3 regions of the Gordonia sp. 852002-50395_SCH5434458 genome follow, and region 1 is predicted to be linked to each of the others. Evidence: predicted binding sites of a transcription regulator. Region 1 holds the regulator's gene; each other region holds the start of a gene.
What was found. The regulator LexA, encoded in region 1, represses DNA repair genes until DNA is damaged. The targets are predictions, from matches to a motif close to CGAACANNTGTTCG.
Positions count from the first base shown of each region.

Region 1 (4,149 bases):
GCACTGCGAGGTCGCGGCGCACGGTTTCACTCGTCACGTCGAACCTGTCGGCGAGAGCTGTCACGGATGCGCGACCGTGCGCGCGCACCTGATCGGCTATTGCTCGCTGTCGCTCTTCGGCGTACACCTGTCGACTCCGATCTGTGGTGTGTGGCTCACCTTCCGGCGAACCATCTGTGGGGTCTGTGTTCTGTGGATCTGGCTTCTGCGGATCTGTGTTCTGTCGGATCTGTGTTCTGTGGATCACCGCGTGATTGGTTCTGTGTGGGATTCGATGTTGATATATCTGTGTTTACGCCCGTGTGTGTTGACAAGTCAAGCGTTTCGAGTAACTTTGATCACAGAAATTCACGACGCCGGGTATTCCTCACAGATCACCGCACCCGGCCGATCGACCCGGAAGGCAGCAGACGCAATGGAGAATCACCTGGTAACGGAGAATCGGGTCACCATGAACGGTCAGGGAGAGTTGACGGGAACACCCGTCGTCGCGGGGTTTGCCTACGGGCCGGTGTTGTGGCCGGGTGGGCGCGTCGAGTACGACGAGACGTCACTCGGCACTGATCGCGTCCTCGCCGAGGGCGAGCGGGACACGGAGTCGGAACGTCTCGTCGCCGCCGCGGCAGTCGTCGCGGGCAGACTGCGTGATCGCGCATCACACGCGTCGGGAGCTGCGGCCGAGGTTCTTGCCGCGACCGCCGGGTTGGCCGAGGATCGGGGATGGATCGGTGCGGCAAAGTCCCGTGTCGCGAAGGGGGCGTCGGCACCTGCTGCCGCAGTCGCGGCCACGGCGCAGTTCTCCGAGATGTTCGCCAAACTCGGCGGGTTGATGGCAGAGCGGATCACCGACCTCAACGACGTGCGTGACCGGGTGGTCGCCGAGTTGCTCGGCCGGCCGGAGCCGGGAATTCCGACGCCGAGCCAACCGTCGATCCTCTTCGCGGACGACCTCGCTCCCGCGGATACCGCGGGGCTCGATCCCGCTGTGATCGTCGGGCTGGCCACGCGTCTCGGCGGACCGACCAGTCATACCGCCATCATCGCGCGTCAATTGGGCATCCCGTGCGTGGTCGCCGTGGCTCGATTGAGTGAGATCACCAGCGGCACAATGGTTTTGCTCGACGGCGGTGCGGGGTCGATCACCGTCGAACCGGAGGAGTCCGAGGCGCGCGAACTCGTCGAGCGCAGTGTTGCGGAGGCAGCGCTTGTTGCTGCGTGGCGTGGCCCTGGCCGGACTGCTGACGGCACCGACGTCGCCATCCTGGCGAATGTCGCCGATGGTGTGTCGGCGCGTCGCGCGGCCGATGCGCCGGTCGAGGGGATCGGGCTGTTCCGCACCGAGTTGGCATTTCTCGACCGGGCAGAGGAACCCGATGTCGACGAGCAGACACGTCTGTACCGCGACGTGTTCGAGGCGTTCGCGGGCCAAAAAGTCGTCATCAGAACGCTCGACGCCGGCTCGGACAAGCCGCTGGCCTTCATCGAGCACCCGGACGAGGCGAACCCCGCACTCGGCGTGCGCGGTAACAGAATCGGCGATGACCACCCCGAAATCGTGCGAACTCAACTCGACGCGATCGCGCGCGCGGCAGAAGCATCCGGCACGACGCCGTGGGTCATGGCACCGATGATCGCCACGGCCGCAGAGGCTGCACAGTTCGCCGATCTCGTCCGTCAGCGTGGTCTGACGGCCGGCGTGATGATCGAGATCCCTGCAGCGGCAATTCTGGCGCCGGCGATCCTGGCCGAGGTCGACTTCGTGTCGATCGGAACCAACGACCTCACGCAGTACACGATGGCCGCCGACCGGATGTCGGCAGAACTTGCCGAACTGACCGACCCGTGGCAACCCGCGGTGCTCGCACTCATCTCGCAGGTCGCGACCGCCGGCGCCCAGCAGGGCAAACCCGTCGGCGTCTGTGGTGAGGCCGCGGCCGACCCGTCGCTCGCGTGTGTGCTCGTCGGACTGGGAGTCACCTCGCTGTCGGCGGCTCCGGCGGCGACAGCAGCAGTCGGGGCGAAGCTGTCGACGGTGACCATGGAGCAGTGCCGAGCCGCGGCCGCTGCCGCGCTTGCCACCTCGAGTCCGGCACTCGCCCGACGTGCCGCAGCCGAAAAACTCGACCACTGATACAGACCCCGCTGGTCAATGACCTGCGGGGCCCGGTTCAGCGCATCACACCCGGCGCATGACCGTCACGACCTTGCCGAGGATGGCGGCGTCGTCGCCGGGGATCGGATCGAAGAGCGGGTTGTGCGGCATCAGCCAGACGTGGCCGTCTTTGCGTTTGAAGGTCTTCACCGTCGCCTCGCCGTCGATCATCGCTGCGACGATGTCGCCGTTGTCGGCGACATTCTGCTGACGTACGACAACCCAGTCGCCGTCGCAGATCGCGGCGTCGATCATCGATTCGCCGACGACGCGCAGCAGGAACAACGAGCCCTCACCGACGAGCTCACGCGGGAGCGGGAAGACGTCTTCGACCGCCTCCTCCGCGAGAATCGGACCGCCCGCCGCGATACGGCCGAGTACCGGAACGAACGTGGGGGTCGGGAGATCTCCGTTGATGGCATCGGAGTGATGTGCATCGGGAGCCTCGGAGACGTTGACCGCTCGCGGACGGTTGGCGTCGCGCTTCAGCAGGCCCTTGCGCTCGAGAGTGCGCAACTGGTGTGCCACTGATGAGGTGGACGTGAGGCCGACGGCGTCGCCGATCTCTCGGATGCTCGGCGGATATCCACGCTCGCGTACCGACTTTCGGATCACATCGAGGACGCCACGCTGGCGATCGGTGAGTGTTGCCTCGGCGACGGCCGGATGGATCGGTGTCTCCTCGCCGCCTCCGCTCTTCTTGCCTTCGACGCTGCGACCGTTGCCCTTGGGCGACGTCGGGCTGCGTCGTGACTTCTCTGTCATCGGTTCCGTCCTTCCTGATGTTGATGCGGCTGCTGTTGTGAACCGGCTGCTGTTGTGGAGCAGGTGGTGGGGTGCGTCTTTCATCCATCGTCTGGCGCCGACAGTAGCGGAGGCCACTGACAACATCAAACATTTGTTCGACGTGTCGCAGGACTTTGTCGGACCCCTCTGGTAGAACTCGAACATCAGTGCATCGAACGCTTGATCGACCATTGGAGGTAGCGATGACCAGCTTGATGACCAACCCGGTGACCCGCACGATTCCCAGCCCGTCGAGTGCATCCGCGGCAACACCGCCGACCACCCGATCTGCAACGCCCCGACCTGCGTCGACGACGCGTTCTCGAGTTCACCGCGCCACGGTGGTCAGTGGACGCGCATCGTCGAATGCCGTGCGTAGCGAAGAGCTGCGTGTGGCGGGACATGTTCGAACAAGTGAGGTCCGACGGGCCGGCGCGGACGTCTCGCCGCAGCGCCGACGTCGGATTGCGTTCGATCACGGCACCTCTACACGTCCGGCAGGCACGCGATGCGCCGGTGGCGTCGGCGAGATGGTGGCTGCCCGTCGCCGGCGCGCAGCGGTCTTGGCGGTGCTCGCCGGAGTCGGGTTGGCGCTGACCGTGTGGGTCGTCGGGACCGTCGGTGCCGACTACCAGCGGGCGAGCATGCCGTCGTCGACCTCCACGCAGGTGGTCCACGTGCGTTCCGGTGAATCGCTGAGCTCGATCGCGGCGCGGGTCGCGCCCGATATGCCGCGTCAGACCGTCATCGACGAGATCATTGACCTCAACGATCTGCCGTCGAGCGGGCTGCGCGTTGGCCAACCGCTGGTCACACCCGCGTACCGCTGAGCGCTGGCGGTATTCTCGATGTCACAGGGTCCAGTCGGAAACCGACACGGTCACCGCTGCGGTCTCGCTTCCGCCGGTCGTCAGACGATCGGACCAAGCCAGATCGACGGAGCCGCTGCGTCCCGAGATTCGCACGAGGACTACATGCGCTGCCCGTTTTGCAAGAACGAAGACACCAAGGTCGTCGATTCGCGTGTCGCCGATGAGGGGCAGGCGATCCGCCGACGTCGCGCGTGCAGCGAATGTGGGCGACGTTTCTCCACGGTTGAGAGTGCTGTTCTGGCAGTCGTGAAGCGCAACGGAGTGACCGAGCCGTTCAGCAGAGAAAAGGTGATGCGCGGGGTGCGCCGCGCGTGCCAGGGACGTCACGTGAACGAAGAC
Region 1 covers NZ_LZTC01000053.1:5,741-9,889, reverse strand. Annotated here, with positions in the region: gene A5785_RS12680 (DeoR/GlpR family DNA-binding transcription regulator) at 1-127, opposite strand, end outside; gene ptsP (phosphoenolpyruvate--protein phosphotransferase) at 416-2,131, shown strand; gene lexA (transcriptional repressor LexA) at 2,177-2,917, opposite strand; gene A5785_RS23720 (LysM peptidoglycan-binding domain-containing protein) at 3,142-3,768, shown strand; gene nrdR (transcriptional regulator NrdR) at 3,913-4,149, shown strand, end outside.

Region 2 (4,149 bases), on a different contig from region 1:
CCAGCGATCGAGGAGGGCGTCGCCGGACATCATCAGTTCCTGGGTCGCCGACATCAGAGACCCCGCACGCCTACCGATGAACCCGGTACGCGCGGTGTGGGCGGTGTTGCCGATACCGGTGAAAGCCCGTCCGAACCGGGGGAGCGTTGCCGGCGAGTTGAACGCGTCGAGCACAGCTCGCGACCGCGGACCCCACACGTCGACGAATCGTCGGTAGGCGTCCGCGTCGGCGTCTGAGCACGCGGCGGCGATCGACGCGCAGGTCGCGTCGAGGTCGGTGCGGAACACCAACGGTGGTCCGTCCTGCGTAGCGGGTGCGAAACCCCAAGGGTCGCAGTCGATATAGCGCAGACCGTGCGCGGAGAGGTCGAGCTCGTCGATGATCGGGGGTGTCGGATCATCAGATGTGCCGACGATCCGCGATCGACTCGATAGCCCGGAAAGCGTTCGACGGTCGAAACAGCGCCGCCCGGGATGTCGTCGCGTTCCACGACGAGGACCGAACGTCCCGCGCGGGCGAGGTAGGCGGCCGCGATGAGGCCGTTGTGACCTGCACCCACGACAACGGCGTCGTGCCGGGGCTTGTGGCCTGAGTCGCCTCGGCGGCTCACCGCGCCGCCGCTGGTGGCGTGCCTGTGAGAGGTTCGGTAGCAGCGTCGAGCGGGAGTCGTCGACCGAGGAAAGCGAAGGGTCGTGGGTCGCCGGTGAAGGTGAAGTGGCGCAGCACATCGTCGAAGCCCATCCTGCGGTAGAGGGACCACGCGCGATTTCGTTCGGCGGGAATCTCCGGGGTGGACAGCAGGACGTGGTCTTCTTGGCGGTCGCTCAGCAGCGCGGTCAGCAACCATTCGCCGATGCCGTGGCCCTGAGCGGTCGGGTGGACGTGGAGTTCGGTGAGTTCGAAGTAGTTGGTTGCGATGCGTTCGATGGTGTCGCGGTCGCAGCCGGACAGTCGGAGTCCGGTCCTGAGTTGGTGATTCCACCACTGGTCGTCGGCGCCGCGATAGCCGTAGGCGATGCCGACCATGATCTCGTGCCCCGACGGCGACACCGGAGGGCCGATACGTCGACGCTCCGCGTCGGGGTCGAGCCGGATGTCGGGGGAGACGGCCGTCAGCGCCGCGTATGCGGTCCACCCGCGTCGGGCGATGTGTTCGCGCCAGAGCGGAACCCGGTGGTGCTCGGTGCCACGCGGGTAGTCCATCGCGGTCACGTAGACATTCAGGGCAGCGTCGAGCCAGGCCGGGGAGTCCTGGCCGGTCAACCGAACGAGTCGGGTCGCCAACTGCTCGTTGTCCTTCCTCCCGCAGTCCGCCGCGCGCGTCGCGTTCCTGGCAGGCCGCAGCCGATCGGGAATGTCGGTACCGAGTTCTACGCTTCTGCTGTCGGGAATGGGGCCACATCTCCTCTTGAAGAGTGTCGCCGTTCTAGCTATATTGAATATGTCGAACGGGTGTTCGATGAACGTGCCTCCGCAAGCCGTTCTGCGTCACCCACGACAGTCTGGGCGGTCCGGCGACGGACGAGGGAAGCGTGCATCGCCGGACCGTACCGGGACTTGGTCACACACGAACGACTTGGTCACACAGGAACGTGGAAGCCGCTCGGGTGTCGAGCGGACGCAACACCGAAGGGAGCGCGAGATGGCAGTCCATAGGCCGACGCGCGGCACAGTGCGTCACGCACGGCGAGGTGCAGTGGTGCGTCCGGAGATCGACCCGATGGTCGTCGTGCGTGCTCGCGACCTCCTCGATCGCGCAGAGATCCTGGTCGAGAATGCCGACGGCGTGCCAGACGACGCCGAACGGTTCCGCCAGTACTACTTGGCGGCGCTGCGGGCGGCAGGAGCGGCACTCGCGGTCTACGAACCACCCGCGAAGCGAGCATCTCGACGCGTGTCCCCCAATGCGTGGTCGCGGATCTCGTCGGCTGTTCCTGATCTGGCCGAGTTCGCCGAGGCGTTTGCCCGGATGTCGTCTGTGCGCATGGAGATCGAGTCAGGCCTGCGTCGCTCCGTCGAGGGTGCGACGGTCGTGGCGCTCCGCTCCCGCGTGTTGTCGTTTCTCGACGCCGTCGAAGACATCATCGTCGCCTACGAACAGGGAAAGCTTGCGCACCAAGCGGTCGACCGGTCCGACTACGGCTACGACCACATCGCCTGATTCATCGGCTCGTCCGCGCCTGCGGTTCGCGCTTCGCGGCCGACGGCGCCGTACGGCGGTTCGGATGGCGGTCATTTCACCCGACGTGATCACAGGTCCCGAATTGTCGCTATTGGCGGCTTCGATGCGACGGTCGGGTGGTTATGGTGGTCGCGCTTGCAATCACCTCGTATCATGGAAGCAGTAAGCCGCGAACACATGTCACGAGACTGGCGTCCGCGGTCGCCACAATCTCGTTGATGTGTGAATCGGCAACGTAGTAAGGAGGGTCGGTGCCACTCTCGGAGCACGAGCAGCGCATGCTCGAACAGATCGAAAGTGCTCTTTACGCCGAGGACCCGAAGTTCGCGTCCAGCGTGAAGCGTCGGCGGCTTGGCCGGTCGTCGGGTCGTCGTCGTCTTCAGGCGGCGGCGGTCTTCGTCGTGGGTCTTGTGCTGCTCGTCGTCGGCCCACTGGTGGGCCTCAGCGTGGCCGGGCTTCCCGTCGTCAGCCTCATCGGATTTCTCGTGATGTTCGGCGCGGGCCTCCTCGCTCTGTGGGGCGGTGGCCGCTCGGGTCCCGAGAATTCGGCACCCGCCGAGGCCCCCGCGCGGCCGGCAGGCAAGCGCAAGTTCACCGAGCGCATGGAAGAACGGTTCAACCGCCGCTTCGACCAGGAGTGACCCAGGCGCCTGATTGATCAGGCGTCTCCCTTCGGCCACATTGTGTGTCGTATCGAAGGATGTGTGTGCTGCAGCACCCACGGCCTTCGATAGGACACACATTTACGCCTCCACCACTCCTTGAGATAGTCAGATCTCACAAACAGCAGGGCAACACATCGCACCAATGTGTTGCCCTGTTGTCGTATGCGGGTGAGCACGCCGTGTCCGCACCGGCCCGGCCGGCCACCTCACCTCTAACCCTGCCTTCTGGTGGGGCCATGCACCCATCGCTCTGGTCTGCCTGATCGGACCTCCCACTCCGGAGCTCCCGCGACGCCGCCGCCAGCTGTGCGGCCCCTGATTCCCCACGCCGCCCCACCGCGGTCCCCACAGCGCCCCACCGGGTTCCCCACATCTCCCCACCCGGGCACAAAACTGGCTCCCATCAGTCACTTTGATGCTGTTTCGTCCTTCTGGACACACGAATGGCGGGCTGGGACACGCGGCGCGTGGTGTCATCCACCACCGTGTTTATCTGTGTTGACCTGCAGCAATAGTTTTGGATGGCGACTTCAGGGGGTGGAAGGGGTGGAAAGTGGTGGAAAGTGGGGTACTGTGGCAGCACTGGGTGAGACGGACCGGAACGGATCGCTCAGGGGGCAGGAGGTGTCGACATGTCGTCCGTTCGATTTGTCGGCACCTACACACCCAAGTTGGACGACAAAGGGCGACTGACATTGCCCGCCAAGTTCCGCGACGCACTGGCAGGAGGCGTGATGGTCACAAAAGGCCAAGACCACAGCCTGTCGGTGTTTCGAGCCGAGGAGTTCGACGAGATCGCCGCCCGAATTGTGGAGGCATCCCGTAACGATCCGCAGGCACGAGCCTTTCAGCGCTACTTCTTCGCCAGCACCGAGGAGCAGCGCCCGGACGGGCAGGGTCGGATCAGCTTGTCTCCCGACCATCGGGAGTACGCGGAGCTGACCAAGGAGTGCGTGGTGTTCGGCAGTTTCGATCACCTCGAGATCTGGGACGCGCAGAAGTGGCGCGAGTACCAGAACGAGCACGAGGAGAACTTCTCGGCAGCCAACTCGGCCGCACTGAACGCGGTCTTGTAGCCGAGGAATGGCACACGATGGACAGGGCTTCGGGTGGATCGAGGCCCCGGTCCGGAACGACCCTGGCGTACTTCCCCAACGCCAGGTTCGCGACCGGACCGGGACCCCGCTTCACCCGGCGAGACTCTTCGTGCCGACCAGTGTCGGTGCCAGGGATTCAAGATGAGTGTGCGTGGCCGCAACGGGTCGGGGCGTGCAGACAGCACGCGTCGGGAGGTGATTCGG
Region 2 covers NZ_LZTC01000016.1:17,454-21,602, forward strand. Annotated here, with positions in the region: partial or broken gene A5785_RS03130 (phytoene desaturase family protein) at 1-611, opposite strand, end outside; gene A5785_RS03135 (GNAT family N-acetyltransferase) at 608-1,285, opposite strand; gene A5785_RS03140 (SAV_6107 family HEPN domain-containing protein) at 1,644-2,162, shown strand; gene A5785_RS03145 (DUF3040 domain-containing protein) at 2,435-2,824, shown strand; gene mraZ (division/cell wall cluster transcriptional repressor MraZ) at 3,481-3,924, shown strand; gene rsmH (16S rRNA (cytosine(1402)-N(4))-methyltransferase RsmH) at 4,149-4,149, shown strand, end outside.
Region 2: A5785_RS03140 (SAV_6107 family HEPN domain-containing protein) is a predicted target of LexA. The motif match lies at 1,447-1,460, and genes of this name have one in related genera.

Region 3 (4,149 bases), on a different contig from region 1:
AAGGCCCGCGAGACCTACGCGCGTGGACGATTGGCTCGCGAGGACTGGCTCGCTGATCGGCTCGGGCAGGTTCTCACCGACGAGGAACGGGCGCAGATCGCCACCGCAACAGAGCTTCTCCGCCGTGTGGCGGAGTCCTGATAGTCGCTTCGATCAAGGAGGAATCCATGGCAATGACAGCTCTCGACCCGCGGGTCGCACTGATCGTCATCGACATGCAACGTGGAATCGCGTTGCGCGACAATCTCGCACCGTACCCGGCGTCGGAAATCGTCGACCGCGCAGGACAATTGGTCGACAGATTCCGCAAGTACGGCCACCTCGTGGTGATGGTCAACGTCGACGCCGTGCCGCCCGGCCGGACGGACCGCAACTCTGGATCGGCGAGGCCGCAATTGCCGACGGAGTGGACCGAGCTCATCGACGAATTCGCCCCCCAGCCTGACGATCTGGTGGTGACCAAACATTCGCGCAGTGCATTCGCGGGTACCGGCCTCCTGGAGGAGTTGCGTTCCAGGGGCGTCACCCAGGTCGCCGTCGTCGGGATCGCCAGTGGCGCAGGTGTCGAATCGACGGCCCGTGACGCACACGAAGCGGGGTTCAACGTGACGTTGCCGACCGACTCGATGACCGATTCCGACGGGGAGCGTCACGCGCACAGCGTGCGCGAGGTGTTTCCCCAGATCGCCGAGACAGGTTCGACCGCAGAGCTTCTCGAACTCCTCGACGCCACAGCTCAGTGAGCGCCGTGGCCACCGGCGACGCCGGTGTGGCACAGCGCAATCCGTTCGGCTGGCGGTTCACCGGGCCACTGTTGATGGGGTCGACACTCAACCCGATCAACAGTTCCATGATCGCCACCGCGCTCGTCGGGATCGGCGTCGACTTTCATCGGGGTCCGGCCCAGACGACGATTCTGATCTCGGTGCTCTACCTGTGCAGCGCAGTGGCGCAACCGACAATGGGCAAGCTCGCGACGGTATTCGGTCCTCGTCGCGTCTTCGTCTCAGGGCTGGTCATTCTGCTGATCGCCGGTGTCATCGGTGCCGCCGCGCCGGCGTTCTGGTGCCTGATGCTCTCGCGTGCCCTGATCGGCATCGGCACCTCTGCGGCGTATCCGACGGCGATGGCGCTCGTGCGGTCTCGTGCCGACTCATTCGGAACGGGAGTGCCGAGTCGCGTGCTCGGCGGGTTCTCGATCGCCGCCCAGGTGATCGCGGTGATCGGACTGCCGCTCGGTGGTGTGCTGACCGGTGTGTTCGGCTGGCGGGCAGTGTTTTTCGTCAATATTCCGATCGCGCTGATCACCCTCGCGTGGGCGCTGCGCAGCATCCCTCGTGACGGTCCGGTGCAGGTGGGCGGCTTCGGTGGCCTCGTCCGCGTGGTCGACGTCGTCGGGGTGGCGCTCTTCGCGGTGACCGTGATCGCGACGCTCGAGTTCCTCGCCGCGCTCGGTTCACCGAAGTGGTGGCTGCTGGCGGTGATCGTCGTAGCGGGGTTGCTCCTGGTGCTCTGGGAACTGCGCGCGACACAACCCCTCATTGATGTGCGGATGCTCGCGGCCAACTCCCCGTTGGTGCGCACCTACCTGCGCCAGATGCTGGCAGGGCTCGGCTCGTACACGGCGATGTACGGCATCAGCCAGTGGATGGAGCAGTCCGCGGGATACACCGCGGCGCAGGTCGGGCTCATCCTCATCCCTTACTCGGCGCTGAGCGTGGTGTGCGCGCGGGTGAATTCGACGCACGGCTGGGTACGAATCCCGTTGATCCTCACGGGTTTCTGCTTCGTCGGTGCGGGCGTGACCGCAGTCGCGATCCATCACTCGTCCGGGTTGTGGATCCTGCTCGCGATGACGTTCCTGTTCGGCGTCGCCAACGGACTGAGCGGTTATGCAAATCAGGCGACGCTCTACACGCAGAGTCCGCCGGAGTCGATCGGTGTGGCATCCGGGCTGTACCGGACGTTCATGTACTTCGGGGCGATCTTCTCGTCGAGCCTCATCGGTATCGCCTTCGGCGCCCGCGCCACCGATGGCGGACTCCACGTCGCGGGGTGGGCCATCGTGGTGATCGGGGCGGCGCTGATCGCCATGACCGTGGCGGATCGTCGAATCCCGCGGGCGGTGTCGGCCGACTGATGGCGCGGTGTCGCCGGTACGGGCGCGGGTGCCGAGCGCCGTCGAGCTGAGGCGAGGATGTGGGTCCAATCGAAGGATGTGGGTGCTGCAGCACCCACATCCTTCAGTTCGACACACATTCACAGTCGGGTGGCGGGGATTGTCGTCGGCGAGGCGAGCGGGGCAGCCCGCCACCCATCGTCTGTCGAACAGGTGTTCTATACTGGCTGAGTGGGCTGGAACCAGGGCCCGCCGACGTGGCGGGAGATGGAGCGGGTGCTGTCGGGGCGCTCGCCCGATGGCGGTCGTCCCGGGGAGTTCTTCGGTCCCGAGCAGACGGGCGACGGCAACGACAGCCCCGCGTGGTCGCGCAAACGTGGCGCCTACACGGCGCCGGAGGTGTCTCGTGAGCGATCGTCTGTGCGCTATGCGGAACTGCATGCGCACAGTTCCTACAGTTTCCTCGACGGGGCGTCGATGCCCGAGGAGATGGTGGAGGAGGCGGCCCGACTCGACCTGACCGGTCTGTCGATCACCGACCATGACGGTTTCTACGGCGTGGTCCGATTCGCCGAGGCCGCAAAGGAATTCGCGATGCCGACGGTGTTCGGTGCCGAACTCTCCCTCGAGCCGGACGTGACCCGCACCGGGGTGACCGATCCGGCCGGTGAGCATCTGCTGGTCCTCGCGCGTGACAGTGAGGGCTATCGGAGGTTGTCACGAATCATCGCCGACGCCCACATGTCCGGTGGTGAGAAGGGGCTGCTGCGCTACGACGTCGACCGGCTGACCCGCGACGCAGGCCACTGGGTGATCCTGACGGGCTGTCGCAAGGGCGCGGTTCGGCGCGCGTTGGATCGTGCGGGTATCGGTGCTGCCGAGGCCGCTCTCGGTGGAATGGTCGAGCGGTTCGGACGCGACGACGTCGTCGTCGAACTCACCGCTCAGGGCCTGCCCGACGACGACGAGCGCAATGCGGTACTCGCCGACCTCGCGCAGCGGTTCGGGCTGCCGACCGTCGCGACGTCGGGGGCGCACTTCGCGGGGCCGCGTCGTCGACGCCTTGCGCTGGCGATGGCGGCGGTGCGTGCCCGCACCGACATCGAGACCATCGCGGGCTGGATGCCGGGGGTCGGCGGTGCGCATCTGCGCAGCGGTGACGAGATGATGCGCCTGCTCCCCGCGCACCCCGACGCCATCGCCGCCGCGGCAGACCTCGCCGACGATTGCGCTTTCTCGCTCGGATTGATCGCGCCGCAGTTACCGCCGTTCGACGTGCCGGCCGGCCATACGGAGTCCAGTTGGCTGCGGCACCTTACGATGACCCGCGCACGACGCCGCTATGGGACACCAGCCCAACATCCGGCGGCCTACCGGCAGATCGAGCACGAACTGGCGATCGTCGAGACGCTCACCTTCCCCGGCTATTTCCTCGTCGTCGCCGACATCGTCGACTTCTGTAAACGCAACGACATCCTGTGCCAAGGCCGGGGGAGCGCCGCCAACTCCGCGGTGTGTTACGCGTTGGGTATCACCAACGTCGACCCGGTGGCCAACGAGTTGCTGTTCGAGAGGTTCCTCTCACCCGAGCGTGACGGGCCACCGGACATCGACGTCGACATCGAATCGGACCGTCGTGAAGAGGCGATCCAGTACGTGTACCGACGGTATGGCCGCGAGTACAGCGCGCAGGTCGCCAACGTGATCACCTATCGGGGCCGATCGTCGGTGCGCGACATGGCACGGGCGCTCGGCTATGCCAGCGGTCAGCAAGACGCCTGGAGCAAGATGCCCGACACCGCGCCCGACGACGTGCGCGAACTCGCAAGCGACATCGCCAACATGCCAAGACATCTCGGAATCCACTCCGGTGGAATGGTGATCTGTGATCGTCCCATCGCCGATGTCTGTCCGACGGAGTGGGCGCGGATGGAGAATCGCAGCGTATTGCAGTGGGACAAAGACGACTGTGCCGCAATCGGTTTGGTCAAGTTCGATCTGCTCGGTCTGGGGATGCTCTCGGCGCTGCA
Region 3 covers NZ_LZTC01000035.1:203,326-207,474, forward strand. Annotated here, with positions in the region: gene A5785_RS07375 (MarR family winged helix-turn-helix transcriptional regulator) at 1-141, shown strand, start outside; gene A5785_RS07380 (cysteine hydrolase family protein) at 168-743, shown strand; gene A5785_RS07385 (MFS transporter) at 749-2,140, shown strand; gene A5785_RS07390 (error-prone DNA polymerase) at 2,351-4,149, shown strand, end outside.
Region 3: A5785_RS07390 (error-prone DNA polymerase) is a predicted target of LexA. The motif match lies at 2,326-2,339, and genes of this name have one in related genera.